DNA from 2 places in the Streptomyces sp. NBC_01384 genome. Region 1 is predicted to be linked to the other one. Evidence: riboswitches for the same ligand, from Rfam matches in the RefSeq annotation. Region 1 holds a riboswitch; the other holds the start of a gene.
What was found. A riboswitch is a leader RNA that binds a small molecule or an ion and turns the genes downstream of it on or off. The one in region 1 is predicted to bind cyclic di-AMP.
Positions count from the first base shown of each region.

Region 1 (7,245 bases):
GTCGGTCCCCGCCCCCGCTCTCGCCAGCGCCTCCCCGGTGCGGTCCAGCGCGTCGCGCATCGCCCGGTCGACGTCGGCCAGTTCGGTGCCGGGCCACACCAGCAGCCGTACGGAATCCAGCGCCCGTACGGGATCCAACGCCCGTGCAGAGTCGGGCACTTCGGCCTTCGTGCCGTCGACGGCCTCGATCACCGTGGCCAGCGTGGCGACGTCGGCGGTGAGCAGCCCCGGTGCGTCCAGGCTCGGACTGAGTCCGGTGAAGCCCCGGGTGGACCAGGCGCCGACCGGGGCGACGTATCCGGCGACGCCGCAGAAGGAGGCGGGCCTGGTCAGCGAGCCGGCGGTCTGCGAGCCGAGGGCGAGGGGGACCACGCCCGCCGCGACGGCGGCGGCCGAGCCGCTGGAGGAACCGCCCGGGGTGTGATCCGGGCGGTGCGGATTGCGGGTCGGTCCGGGCTGGAGGTACGCGAACTCGGTGGTGACCGTCTTGCCCAGCGGTACGGCGCCCGCCCGGCGCAGCCGGTCCACCAGCCAGGCGTCGCGCGCGGCGATCCGCCCGCGGCGCAGTGGGGAGCCGCACTCGGTGGGCAGCCCGGCGACGTCGATGATGTCCTTCACGCCGAAGGGCATGCCGTGCAACGGTCCGTCCGGAGCCCGCCGGGCCGCCGCGCGGGCACCGTCGGCGTCCACCCGGACCCAGGCGCGGATCTCCGGTTCGGTTTCGTCCAGGCGCCGTAGCGCTTCGTCGACCGCCGCCGTGGCAACCGCGGTCACGACTGCGCGCCTTCCGGTACCAGGGGCATGGCGTCGAGCCGGTGGAACGCCCGGTCGAAGTGGACGAGGCTCTGGCCGCCCGCGCGGGTGCGGACCTGTTCGATCTCGACGAAGAACACGCTGTGAGAGCCCATGGGGACAGTGTCCTTGATCGTGCCGACCGCGAGCCCTGCGGGCTCCTGCGATTCTCCCGGGTGCCCGCAGGTGGCCGGCTGCGCGGAACCGATGGTGTAACCCGCTGGGCCGACGCCGTCCTGGCCACGGTCAACGGGTCCTGACGGGCCCCGATGACGGCTGAGGGCTGAAGGCCGACCACCGACGGCCGAAGAGCGAGCGTACGGCCGCCGTCGACGACGGCCGTTGACGGGGCTACGCGCCGCTCGCGTCGAGCATGTCCTCGCGCTCGACGAGCTTCACGCGCTCACGGCCCTGCGGTTCACCCAGGGCCTTCTCCGCGGCGTCCAGCCGGTACCAGCCCTCCCAGGTGGTGAAGCGGACGTTCCGCTCGGCGAGGAACGCGTCCACGGCCTCCGGGGCGGGCGACGCGGGCGTGTGCAGCCGGCCGTTCGCGTGGTCGTCGAGCAGACTGGCGACGGTCTCGTTGGCGTCACCCTTGGTGTGGCCGATCAGACCCACCGGGCCGCGCCGGATCCAGCCGGTGACGTACGTCGACTGCTGGTGTTCGCCGGTCTCCTCGACGACCCGGCCGGCCTGGTCCGGGACCGTGCCCGACTCGACGTCCCAGGGCAGCTTGGGCAGGCTGTCGGAGAGGTAACCCACGGCGCGGTAGACCGCGGTGACGTCCCAGTCCTTGAACTCGCCGGTGCCCTTGACGTTGCCGGTGCCGTCGAGGGCGGTGCGCTCGGTGCGCAGGCCGACGACCTCACCGTTCTCGCCGAGGATCTCGGTCGGCGACTCGAAGAAGTGCAGGAACAGCTTGTGCGGCCGCTCGCCGATGTCGCGGATGGCCCAGTTCTCCAGGGTCTTGGCGACCATGTCGGCCTGCTTGTTGCCGCGCCGGGTCGCGATCGAGCCGTCGTCGTAGTCGATGTCCTCGGGGTCGACGATGACCTCGATGTTCGGGGAGTGGTCCAGCTCCCGCAGCTCCATCGGGCTGAACTTCGCCTGCGCCGGGCCGCGGCGACCGAAGACGTGGACCTCCAGGGCCTTGTTGGCCTTGAGGCCGTCGTAGACGTTCGGCGGGATCTCGGTCGGCAGCAGTTCGTCGGCGGTCTTGGCCAGGATGCGCGCCACGTCGAGCGCGACGTTGCCGACGCCGAGCACGGCGACCTTCTCCGCCTCCAGCGGCCAGGTCCGCGGCACATCCGGGTGCCCGTCGTACCAGGAGACGAAGTCGGCAGCGCCGTACGAGCCCTCGAGGTCGATGCCGGGTATGTCGAGCGCCCGGTCGGCCGTCGCCCCGGTGGAGAAGACGACCGCGTCGTAGAAGGCGCGCAGGTCGTCCAGGTTGATGTCCCCGGGGTAGTCGACGTTGCCGAAGAGGCGGATCTGGGGCTTGTCGAGCACCTGGTGCAGGGCCGTGATGACGCCCTTGATCCGCGGATGGTCGGGGGCGACGCCGTAGCGGATCAGACCGAACGGGGCCGGCATCCGCTCGAAGAGGTCGATGGACACACCGGGCTCGACGGCCACTGCGGACTTCAGCAGCGCGTCGGCAGCGTAGATCCCGGCGGGGCCGGCACCGACAATGGCTACCCGCAGAGGGCGAGGCATGATCAGGTTCCCTTCGAACGGTGGCAGGGTGACTCGCCCGGAAGCCTAAACTAAGGCAAACCTTAGTCAGTAGTCGGGCCGGATCTATGACCCCATAAGCCCACCTTATGAGTCGTTTCCCGAGAAGCAGGCGCCCGGGGAACGGGAGCAAAATGGGATATGTGGGTGTCCGACGTGTGTCAGTGGACCGCCTCGTGGAGCAGCCGTCGGGCCGCGGGCTGGTGGCGATTCCTCTCGCGCTGATCGTAGTGATCGCCGTGGTGGACCTGCACTCCCCGACCGATGTCCACCTGGGTCCGTTGCTGGTCATCGCCCCCGCCCTCACCGCCTCCTTGGCCGGGCCGCGGCTGACCGCGCTGGTCGGGGTACTGGCGGTGGCCGCCCAGGTGTTCATCGCGATATTCCACGGCGGGCTGACCACGGCCAACCACATCGCGCAGATCATCGCCCTGTCCGTACTGTCCGCGCTGGTGGTCTTCGTCTGCCACGTACGGGAGCGGCGCGCTCGGGAGCTGAGCCGGGCACGGTCGGTGGCCGAGACGGCGCAGCGCGTGCTGCTGCGGCCGCCGCCCCGCAGGATCGGGCCGTTGCGTGTGGCCTGGCTGTATCTGGCCGCCGACGACGAGACGCAGATCGGGGGCGACCTGTTCGCGGTCACCCGCGCCGCCCAGGCCTCCTCCACCCGCGTCATCATCGGCGACGTCCGCGGCAAGGGCCTGGGCTCCATCGGCGAGGCGTCGGTGGTGCTCGGCGCGTTCCGCGAGGGTGCTCACCGGTACGCCACACTGCCCGAACTCGTGGCGGCGCTCGAGGTGAGCGTGCGCCACGATCTCGAGGACGTGGCCGACACCCGGCACGACCCCGGCGAGCACTTCGTCACCACGCTCGTCCTCGACATCCCCGACGAGGGACCCCAGTCCGAATTGATCAACTGCGGTCATCCGCCGGCCCTGCTGCTGCGCGATCACAAGGTGACGGCCCTGCACGCCCACCACCCCATGCCCCCGCTGGGCATGTGCGAACTGCCCGTCGCGAGCCACCGCCCCGATCCGTTCACCTTCGAGACCGGCGACATCCTGCTGCTCTACACCGACGGCGTGATCGAGGCGCGCTCACCGACAGGCGCGTTCTACCCCCTCGCCGAACGGGTCGCCGCCTTGGCCGCCCCCAGCCCCGAAGCCCTGCTGCGCCACATCCACGACGACCTCGTCGCCCACGTCGGCGACCAGCCCAACGACGACGCCGCGCTCCTGATCATCGAACGCATCGCCTCCCACCACCTCCACCGGCCGCACTTCACGACCCGCCCCGTCAACGGCCACCACCTGCCCCACCCCAGCGGAACGTCCCCGCCCGCGGAACGCTGACCGCGGGCGTGGCGCCTCACCCGTGCTTGCGGCGTTCGGGAAGGTCGGCCCGGAAGGCGCGGGCCGCGTACGTTCGGCCGCCGTTGTCCAAGGGTCAACGTCCAAAGGGCGCCCCGGACGCTCTCCGGCCGACGAGGCCGAGCACTTCTGCCAGTACGACGAAGGTCACAAATACATATCGGGCACTTCGCACTTCAACCTTCACACGAGGCGCACAAATTGGCTAAGTTGGCGGATGGACCGCACGACTCCCTCCGGCGAACCTCGCCGGGTCGCGCGGCCTCCGCCAAGTCCGGTGCGCCCCTGGGGCAACCGGAGCCGGGGACCCAACCGAACTTGGGGTGAATCGGCCCAACTGCCCGGCAGGGCAAGGGTCGTAGGGCATGCCTTCCGGAATCCTCCGCCCGAACCCGACAGCCGACTCGGTAGGCGGAGCACGGAAGGAGTACGTCCCCCATGGCGCCGGAACGAACCCCGCGCCCTGGAGGCAGCAGCCTCCCTGGCACGCGCACCTCCGCCCGAGCGACGGCGGCCCTCACCGACGCGGACGGACCGAGCCGCGAAGAGGTCCAGCAGCGGATCCACAGCCTCTACGACCAGGCCGAGAACGCCACCGGGTTCGTCAACGGAACCCGCGCGATGACCACAGGGAGCCGCAACCGCGTCAGCCCGGCACCCGAAACCGTGCGCAGGCGCAGCGATCCCGCCCTCGACGACGTCACCAAGCCGTGGTTCGACGTGGCGCGCACGCGGTTGGGTCCGACCGTGCCGGCCAGGCTGCCCGCCGACAGAATGCCGAACCGCCCGGCCGAGACGCGGCCCACGGACCCGGCGCGGCGTTCGGAAGAGGGACTCACCAACCGTGAGCGGGCGGCGGCCGGCCGCCCCGTACCGGAGTTGACGGCCGGACCCGCGACCGGCGCGGCAGCCGGTCCCGTTGCGGAGCTGACCGCCAGGCCCGCAGTCGCCGCACTCCCGGCGGCCCCCACACTCCCGGCAGCCCCCGCGCTCCCTGCAGCCCCCGCGCTCCCTGCCGTGCCGGAGACATGGCAGGAGGCCACGAAGGCTCTGCCCGCGCCGGCCGCCGAGCCGCAGCACTCCTCGCTGAAGGCCTCCAAGGAACAGAGCCGGCGCAAGCTCACGACCGCCCGTGAGCTGCTGTCCAAGCACACCGGACAACGGAGCACGCCGCTCGCGGCAATCGAGTCGCGATCGACGGAGGACGCCTGGGGTGCCGCCGAGGAACAGGCCCTCCTTCAGGCCCAGGCCCAGGCTCAAGTCCAAGCCCAGGCCCAGGCTCAAGCCCAGGCCCAGATCCAGGCCCAGGCCCAAGCCGAGGAGGCGTGGCTGGGACAGCAGTCGGCCGCCCTCACCATGGACGCGTCCATCGGCACCGGCATTCCCCTCGGCATCATCGGAGCCCCCCTCGACACCGGTGCCGGCACCGGCACCGATACCGGCGCCGAACCGAACTCGGGTTACGGCATGAAGGCCACGAAGGCACTCGCCTTCGCCCGCGCGCAGATCGGCAAGCCGTGTGTCTGGGGCGCGACCGGACCGGACTCGTACGATTCCTCCAGCCTCACCCAGGCCGCGTGGAGGGCCGCCGGGGTGGCACTCCCCCGGACCGTGCACGGTCAGGCGACCGCCGGGACGCCGGTCCCCCTCGCCGACATCCAACTCGGCGACCTGATCCTCTTCTACGGCGACGTCAGCCACATCGGCTTCTACCTCGGCAACGCCATGATGATCCACGCCCCGAGCCCGGGGGCGTACATACGCGAGGAGTCGATCTTCTTCGCCGGACAATCGGCGATCTACAGCGCGGTACGGCCCACCTGACTCCCTGAGACTCGGCCCCCTCGGACCGGAACAACCGGCGAGTACAGCGCACTCGCCGGTCCTTCCGGTGGCGCCGGCATCCCGGACACCGTCCCGGTCCTCTCCTCAGACGGCCATCGCCTCCTGCAGCCACCGGGTGACCCGGTACGGCAGCCACCAGTCCAGCTCGCCCACCCGCAGGACCAGGTGTTCCGCGAGGACGTCGGCGGGGACACCGGTGTGGGGGGATGCCTCGGTCCAGGCGGGCGATGGCGTCTCAAGAGCAAGTAGACATTCCGCTTTATGCCATGAATCCGAGCGGTTTGAACGGCCCACGCTCCAGGGCGGTCAGCAGGCCCTCCGCGAGTCGCGCGTACGCCGACGTGTGCCGGGCGTCGGCGGCGACCGCCCGCGCGTACGCGCGGGTTCGGGCACCGGGGAAGGTGCGAGCGAAGGCCTCGGCGTCGGCCGTCGCATACGCCGCCGCCACCGCTCGCGCGTTCGCCAGGGCGTTGGCCTCGGCGTAGGCACGGGTGTTGGGCTCTGTGGTCGACTCCGCGTAGTCGGTGCCGTACTTGTCCGCGTCGGCGCCGTCGAAGCCGTTGGCGACGGCGTAGGCCCGGGCGTTCTCGTAGGCGACGGCGAAGGCCTCCTCGAAGCCGTAGGCGTCGCGATAGACCTGCCGGAGCACCGGTTCCAGCAGGTCGGCCCATTCCTCTCGCGTGACCGACCTTCCCTCAAGTGCTCGTTCGTGCGCGGCGGCCAGGGCCGCGCAGGCAGCCGTGGTGCGCCCCGCGCGTGCGTCCACCGCGGCCAACAGCGGGATCACCGTGTACAGGTGCCACGCGTGGACGACGTCCAGAGTGACAGGGACACGCCCGTCACTGAGGGCGGTGTGCAGGCGGCGGGCCCAGTCGGCGCCCGCCGTCTCGCTCTGGCCTTCGTGGAGCACCCCGGTCAGCTCCGCGAACCAGGTGGGCGGAGCCGAGGTCATGCCTGGGGCCGGGTGCCGTCGATGGCCACGCGGCGGCCGTGGCGCGTGTGCGGGTAGTAGTCCCAGACGGCGTGGTGCTGGACGCAGCGGTTGTCCCAGAACGTCAGCGTCTTCGGCTGCCAGCGGACCCGGCAGTGCAGCAGGGCCGTGCGGGCGATGTGCTCGTACAGCATGCCGAGGACCGCGGCGCTCTCGGAACCGGACAGCTGGGGGATGTGCGAGGTGTAGGGGGCATTGACGAAGAGCAGCTTGCGCCCGGTGTCGGGGTGGCGGACCACGACGGGGTGTTCGGTACGCGGGACGTCGTACTCGGGCGGCGGGGTCTGCCCCTGCGCCAGCCAGGGGCGGGCGCCGTCGTGGACGGCGGTGAGGCCGTCCAGGAACGTCTTCATCGACGGCGACAGCATGTCGTAGGCCAGGTGCATGTTGGCGAACAGGGTGTCCCCGCCGCTGCCGGTCTCCGGAATCCTGGTGAGATGGAGCATGGAGCCGAGGGACGGCTCGGGGTCCGCGGTGCCGTCGGCGTGCCAGCCGTTGCCGGCCACCTCGCGGGAG
Region 1 is NZ_CP109559.1:9,308,345-9,315,589, reverse strand. Features, by position in the region: gene OG747_RS42710 (amidase) at 1-774, opposite strand, end outside; gene OG747_RS42705 (hypothetical protein) at 771-908, opposite strand; gene OG747_RS42700 (FAD-dependent oxidoreductase) at 1,144-2,508, opposite strand; gene OG747_RS42695 (PP2C family protein-serine/threonine phosphatase) at 2,685-3,875, shown strand; cyclic di-AMP (ydaO/yuaA leader) riboswitch at 4,150-4,323, shown strand; gene OG747_RS42690 (C40 family peptidase) at 4,332-5,717, shown strand; gene OG747_RS42685 (DUF5825 family protein) at 5,823-6,032, opposite strand; gene OG747_RS42680 (SpcZ) at 5,998-6,690, opposite strand; gene OG747_RS42675 (TauD/TfdA dioxygenase family protein) at 6,687-7,245, opposite strand, start outside.

Region 2 (7,245 bases), 8.1 Mb from region 1:
GGCCCCGCTCACCTGAGTCACCCTCGCCGAATCCCCGCGGAGCAGCTCGCTCCGCGGGGATTTTCGCTGTCAGCCGAGCGACCCCCATGACCTTCTGTACGTCCTGTACATTTTTTACAGGAGCCCGTCAACGGTCCCCCAGTGGAAGGCGCGTGCCATGAATGAACCGTCCGCCCGCTACGTCCTGCCCGAGTTCACCGAGCGCACGAGTGCGGGGTACCGGACCCTGGATCCGTACTCGAAGCTGCTCGCCGAGCGGATCGTGTTCCTCGGGACGCCGATCGACGACACCTCGGCGAACGACGTGATGGCGCAGTTCATGCACCTCGAATACCTGGCACCGGACCAGGACATCTCGCTGTACATCAACTCCCCCGGGGGCTCGTTCAGCGCGATGACGGCGATCTACGACACGATGCAGTTCGTCAGCTGCGACGTGGAGACCACCTGTCTGGGGCAGGCCGCGTCGGCCGCCGCCGTGCTGCTGGCCGGCGGTGCGCCGGGCAAGAGGTTCGCGCTACCGGGGGCCCGGGTGCTGATCCACCAGCCGTCACTTCCCGAGCCGGTACAGGGGCAGGCGAGCGATCTGGCCCTCCAGGCCGAGGAGTTGATGCGCACTCGAGGGCTGCTGGAGGACATGCTCGTACGGCACACGGGGCAGAGTCCTGAACAAGTCGCCGCCGACATCGAGCGGGACAAGATCCTGGACGCGCAGGCCGCGTTGGCGTACGGACTGGTGGACGGGATCATCCCGAGCCGCAAGACCTCGCGCACCGCGCCCGGTGCGAGGAACGCCACACCCGACGCGAGGTGATCCGCCGATGGTGCCCGAACTGCCCCCGCTGCCCGCGCTGACGCGTGCCGAGGCCGAGTTGATCGACCGTTACCTCGACGTGGTCGACCTGCTCGGCCGCATCAACCCGGCCCGCCCCGGGGACACCTACCGCGGACTGCGCGCCGCCCAGGCGCTGGTCAGCAAGGCGACGGCGCTGCGCGACGCCCTCGCGCTGATGCACCAGCGGGGCGAGAGCGAGGTGCACGCCCCGACCCTGGCCCAGGCCCTGCGTGTCCTCGACGGCGAGCGACGCGCGGCCCGCGTCACGCTACCGCCCGGCTCCGACAGTTGACGCATCCACACCTCGCTCCCTCCCTCGGTCCCTCCCTGGGTCCGCCCCCGGGTCCATCCCGGGCCGCCGCACGCGCCGAGTCGGCGAAGCGTCCGGCCCGGGTTTCAAACGGACCAGATGGCGTACCCCCTGATGGAGTAGACACCGGTCCCTTCGGGGGCCCGCAAAGGTTGCGCAACGCGCGTAGCGCAGAGGCGGAATGAGGTGCTCCGGTGCTGGTACGGGCGTCGTCGGTGTCCCCAACGGCCCTCGAACAGAGGGGTGTCCACCCGAACGGGTGAGTGGTGAGTAACCCCACAAATCGCCGGTTCCGCTCGGATTTTCCGACTTCAATGCGTGAAGATCCCTTCCGACGACAAGCCCCCGCCACAACGGCGGGGCGGTCCGGGCGGACGCCGAGTCCTGCCGCTGCCCGGATGACCGGTCGACAGATGTGCATCGGCAGGAGTGGAGGACCCAGCACGACGGGCCGCCGGAGAGATCCGGGCGGTCCTTGGGGTGAAGCCGCAGTACGCGGCCGGGCTACTTCGCCAGTCCGAATCCGACAGGTCATCCTTCACAGGCGGCTGACGAAGGGTTGCGCATGACTGCGCTCAATCGTGTCCCGTCGCTGTGGACCCGGGCCGGTACGGCCTCGGCGCTCACCATCGCCGCCATGGGCGGCAGCCTCGTGGTCCCTGGCGTCGCGTCCGACGCCGAAGCGGCCACTCTGGCGACGAAGGCACTTCAGGTCGCGGCTTCCAAGAAGGGCTCCCCGTACCAGTACGGTGCCGCCGGGCCACGCCGTTTCGACTGCTCCGGGTTCACGCTGTACTCGTACAAGAAGGCGGGCAAGACGCTGCCTCGTACGGCCGCGGCGCAGTACAACAAGACGCACCACATCTCCGCCTCCAGCCGCAGAGCGGGAGACCTGGTGTTCTTCCACTCCGGCCGGAACGTGTACCACGTCGGCATCTACGCCGGGAAGGGAAAGATCTGGCACTCCCCGAAGACCGGGGAGGTCGTGAAGCTGCAGAAGATCTGGACGAAGAGCGTCTGGTACGGCCGGGTCAGCTGACCTGCCCGGGAGGGTGCCGGTAGTGGCGCCGGCACCCTCCCGGGACCCCGCCGCCCCTCGGGGCACGAGTGGTCTCGCCTCGGAGCGCGAGCAGCCTCGCTCGGGGGCGTCAGTCGTCCTCTCGCGAGGCGCGAGCCAACCTCGCCGGGGGGCCGTGCGCCCTCGGGTCTCCGCTGCCCGGCCAGGGGCTCCGCTGCCCGGCCAGGGGCTCCGCTGCCGGGCCAGGGGCGCGGGCGACCCCGCTCGGGGCCCCGAACCGGCCCCTGGGGCGCGCGCCACCCCGGCGACGGCCAGCGCCGTGTGCAGGAGCAGCCCGCCCGTGATCCCGAGCGCGCACACGACCCCGGCCCGGCGCGAGACCAGGGTGTTGCGTACGACGACGGTGAAGTCCGCGCCGGGCATGGTGGCCAGGACCGCGGCGACTCCGGTGGGGACGCGGCTGCTGGAACCGGGAGATCTGCGTCGTACGATCTCCGTCGTCCACCGGACCGACGACCGGCCCGCACCGGCGGCCGAGGCCTTCCGGGCCCTGCTGCGCGGCGCCTTCGGACGCGCGGCACAGCAGAGGCAGGAGCAGTAGAGCCAGGGCCCACTTGGGCAGGACCGGCTTGGCGAGGACCAGCAGGACAGGACCGGCAGGACAGAACTGGCGACAGGACCGGCAGGACAGGATCGGTGGAGAGCAGGCCAACTGAGCCGCTCCTTACGGCTCTTGTGGCCCCCCGGCCGTGACCGGGTGGGCCGACAGGGTCCAGGGCAGCTCGATGGAGACCGTCTTGCCCCCTTCCCGGGTGGGCCGGACCACGAGTCTGCCGCCGCACTCGGCGGTCAGCCAGCGGATGATCACCATGCCCCGCCCGTTGTCCTGCTGGACAGCGGCGGGCAAACGTTTCGGGAAGCGCGGATGGCTGTCGGTCACGCCGATGCGCAGGTGTTCGTCTCGGTCGAGCCGGACGGCCACCGTGAAGGTGGGCGACTGCCCGAAAGTGTGCTGGACGGCGTTGGTGGCTAGTTCTGACACGATCAGGCGTACGGTGTCCGCGACTTCGGCGTCGCTCGGCAGGCCCCATTCGGCCAGCACATCGGCGACGAATTTCCGGGCCGCGGAGACCGAGGCGGGATCGCTCGGCAGAGTGACGGATGCTTCCTGGTGATCTGCCATGGCGACGTCGTCCCTTTCCCACGGGACCGGAGTCCGACACGGAGCGGATGGTTCGAGTACGGTCCCGAACTGGTGCTTCGCGCCAGACTGCCATTACTGGGCCGGTCACGGGTGCGATCCACCGAGATATGCATATATCTGTCGCTCGATGCGGTGAACTCTGCGACGGCAGAGCGTATTTGGGCGGCTCGGAAGGAGTAAGGAGTACGGCCATGCAGCACGGTCCCGCGGTGCGCCGCCGCAAGCTCGGTGCCGAACTGCGCGCGCTGCGCGCCGGGGTGGGAATCACGAGTGGTGAGGCGGCCCGTCTCGTCGGCTGGCACCAGTCGAAGGTGAGTCGGATCGAGACGGGCATCAGTGGGGTGAAACCGGCCGACGTGGAGCGCCTGTTGGACGCGTACGCCGTCGCGGAGCCCGAATTACGGGAGCTCCTGGTCGGGTTGGCCGGCTCCGAGGGCAACGGGCGGCACCACTGGTGGCACGCCTACCGCGGGGTCCTTCCGCCGACCTACCGCGACTTCATCAGTCTGGAGTCCCAGGCCAGCGGCATGCGCACGCTGGAGACCACGGTGGTGCCGGGGCTGCTCCAAACGCCCGAGTACGCCCGCGAGGTGACCCGGGTCGCCGTCGGCGGACTCGAGGACGGCAAACTCGACGCGCTCGTCGAGGTGCGCCTCGCCCGGCAGGACGTACTGCGTTCGAATCCGCCGCTGGAACTGACCGCGGTCCTGGACGAGGCGGTGTTAAGACGTGAGGTCGGCGGGCCGGAGGTCATGGCACGGCAACTGGACCGGTTGAGAGAGGCCGCCGCCCTTCCTCAAGTGCGGCTTCAGGTCCTGCCGTTCGCCGCGGGGGCGCACATCGGCGTTACCGGGCCTTTCGTTATCTTCTCATTTCCGAACACAAGCGATCTGGATGTGGTTGTTCTCGACCACTTGACGAGTAGCCTCTACCTCGAACGGAAAGAAGACCTTCAGGCCTACACCGAGGCCTTCAACGCCCTTCAGTTCCACGCCCTTTCACCCGAGGACTCGTTGGACTACATCGCCGGGATAGGTGACGGCGCGTAAGGAGGCACCCCCATGACTGCATTGCCTCGGTACGTACCCTCCAGTACTTCACTCCGCGACCTGCGGTGGCTGCGCAGCAGCCGCAGTACGGGAATGAACAACTGCGTCGAGACGGCCCGACCCGGCCCAGGCCCCTGGGCCGGACTCGTCGCCGTGCGCGATTCCAAGAACAAGGCGGGCCCTGCCCTGCTCTTCACTCCTGCGAGCTGGGAGGGCTTCATCGCCGGACTGAGCTGACCCCCACCCAGTCACCCCGCATTCAGCCGTCCCTCACCCCATTCGCCCCCACCCAATTCATCCCTCGCCCGTTCACCGATTCCGGCTGATCACCTCCACGGCGTGCTCGATCTGCGCGTCGGTGAGGTCCGCGCGGGCGGTCAGCCGCAGCCGCGAGATGCCGTCCGGCACGGACGGGGGCCGGAAACAGCCGACGGCGAGTCCCGCCTCCCGGCAGTCCGCCGCCCATCGCACGGCCCGCTCGGGTGACGGCGCGCGCACGGAGACCACGGCGGCGTCCGGTCGTACGGCTTCCAGGCCCTCGGCCGTCAGCCGGGTGTGCAGCGCCGTCGCCACCTCACGGGCCCGGGCGGCGCGCTCCGGCTCGCGGCGCAGCAGCCTGAGCGCCGCGAGGGCCGCGCCCGCGGCCGCGGGCGCGAGCCCGGTGTCGAAAATGAAGGTGCGCGCCGCGTTGACCAGATGGTCGATGACCGGGGCGGGGCCGAGGACGGCGCCGCCCTGGCTGCCGAACGACTTGGAAAGCGTGGCGGTCACGACGACGTCCGGGGCGCCCGCCAGCCCCGCGGCGTGCGGCGCGCCTCGGCCGCCATCGCCCAGGACGCCGAGCCCGTGCGCGTCGTCGACGAGCAGCGCGGCTCCGTGCTCACGGCAGGCGGTCGCGAGTTCGGCCAGCGGGGCCGCGTCGCCGTCCACCGAGAAGACCGTGTCGGACACGGCGACGGCGGGACCCTCATGCGTGCCGAGCGCCTTGCGAACAGCGTCCGGGTCGGCGTGCGCCACGACCTGTGTCGTACCTCGGGCCAGTCGGCAGCCGTCGATGAGCGAGGCGTGGTTGCCCGCGTCCGAGACGACCAGCGAGCCGTGCGGCGCGAGCGTGGTCACGGCGGCGAGATTGGCCGCATAGCCGGAGGAGAGGACGAGCGCGGACTCGAAGCCGCAGAAGTCGGCGAGCTCCCGTTCGAGTTCGCCGTGCAGTTCGGTCGTGCCGGAGACCAGCCGGGAGCCAGTCGCTCCGGCGCCCCAGCGGCGGGCCGCTTCCGCCGCGGCCGCCGTGATCTCGGGGTGGCGGGCGAGTCCGAGGTAGTCGTTGCTCGCCAGATCGAGGAGAGGTGAGTCGGCGGCGCGCGGGCGCAGGGTGCGGACGAGTCCGGCCTGCCGGCGCTGGTGCGCCTGCTCGTCGATCCACGCGAACGGCGATCCCGCCATGCTGGTGCCTCCGGGCCCTGAGAGTGGTCGTGAGCGAGTCATGACGATCGTCATGAGGTTGCTCATGAGGGTGGTCATGAGGGTGGTCGCTTTGTAGGCAGTGCACAGACCCTAGCGGGGCGGCCCGCCGCCCAGGATGTGGCAATACCCACACGTCGAACCGTCTCTGTTGTGCAAACTCTCCTTGGCCTCAGCGGCACGTATACGTCAGGATCGGATCTTATGGACCTGCTGAACACGCTGGTGGACAAGGGGCTTCGGCGCGAGCTGCCGACCCGTGACGAGGCGCTGGCCGTGCTGGCCACGTCCGACGACGACGTGCTCGACGTGGTGGCCGCGGCCGGAAAGGTCCGCCGGCACTGGTTCGGCCGTCGAGTGAAACTCAACTATCTGGTCAATCTGAAGTCCGGTCTGTGCCCCGAGGACTGCTCGTACTGCTCGCAGCGGCTCGGCTCCAAGGCCGACATCCTCAAGTACACCTGGCTCAAGCCCGACCAGGCCTCGCAGGCCGCGGCGGCCGGGCTCGCCGGGGGCGCCAAGCGGGTCTGCCTGGTGGCCAGCGGCCGCGGTCCGACCGACCGTGACGTGGACCGGGTCTCCGACACCATCAAGGCGATCAAGGACCAGAACGAGGGCGTCGAGGTGTGCGCCTGCCTCGGTCTGCTCTCCGACGGCCAGGCCGAGCGGCTGCGCGAGGCGGGCGCGGACGCCTACAACCACAACCTGAACACGTCCGAGGGGACGTACGGGGACATCACGACCACGCACACGTACGCCGACCGGGTGGACACGGTCCAGAAGGCGCACGCGGCGGGCCTTTCCGCCTGCTCCGGCCTGATCGCGGGCATGGGCGAGTCGGACGAGGACCTGGTCGACGTCGTCTTCTCGCTCCGCGAGCTCGACCCGGACTCCGTTCCGGTGAACTTCCTGATCCCCTTCGAGGGCACCCCGCTCGCCAAGGAGTGGAACCTCACCCCGCAGCGCTGTCTGCGCATCCTGGCGATGGCCCGTTTCGTCTGCCCGGACGTCGAGGTCCGCATCGCGGGCGGCCGCGAGGTCCATCTGCGCACCATGCAGCCGCTGGCCCTGCACCTGGCCAACTCGATCTTCCTGGGCGACTACCTCACCAGCGAGGGCCAGGCCGGCAAGGCCGACCTGGAGATGATCGCGGACGCCGGGTTCGAGGTGGAGGGCGCGGGCGAGGTGACGCTGCCGGAGCACCGTGCGACGGCCGGCGGTGGCTGCGGTTCGCACGCCGAGACCGGCTGCGGCTCGCACGCGGATGCCGGGTGCGGGTCGCACGCGGGCGGCGGAGTCTGCGGTTCCGTGCGGGTGAAGGAGGAGCAGCCCTCCGAAGCACGGACGGATCTCGTCGCCGTGCGCCGC
Region 2 is NZ_CP109559.1:1,203,520-1,210,764, forward strand. Features, by position in the region: gene OG747_RS05230 (hypothetical protein) at 1-90, shown strand, start outside; gene OG747_RS05235 (ATP-dependent Clp protease proteolytic subunit) at 158-814, shown strand; gene OG747_RS05240 (hypothetical protein) at 822-1,127, shown strand; cyclic di-AMP (ydaO/yuaA leader) riboswitch at 1,521-1,707, shown strand; gene OG747_RS05245 (C40 family peptidase) at 1,711-2,184, shown strand; partial or broken gene OG747_RS05250 (LysE family translocator) at 2,458-2,586, opposite strand; gene OG747_RS05255 (ATP-binding protein) at 2,888-3,346, opposite strand; gene OG747_RS05260 (helix-turn-helix domain-containing protein) at 3,559-4,416, shown strand; gene OG747_RS05265 (DUF397 domain-containing protein) at 4,429-4,653, shown strand; gene OG747_RS05270 (8-amino-7-oxononanoate synthase) at 4,726-5,859, opposite strand; gene bioB (biotin synthase BioB) at 6,082-7,245, shown strand, end outside.
Region 2: linked by a shared signal. The riboswitch ahead of OG747_RS05245 (C40 family peptidase) and the one ahead of OG747_RS42690 (C40 family peptidase) in region 1 are both predicted to bind cyclic di-AMP.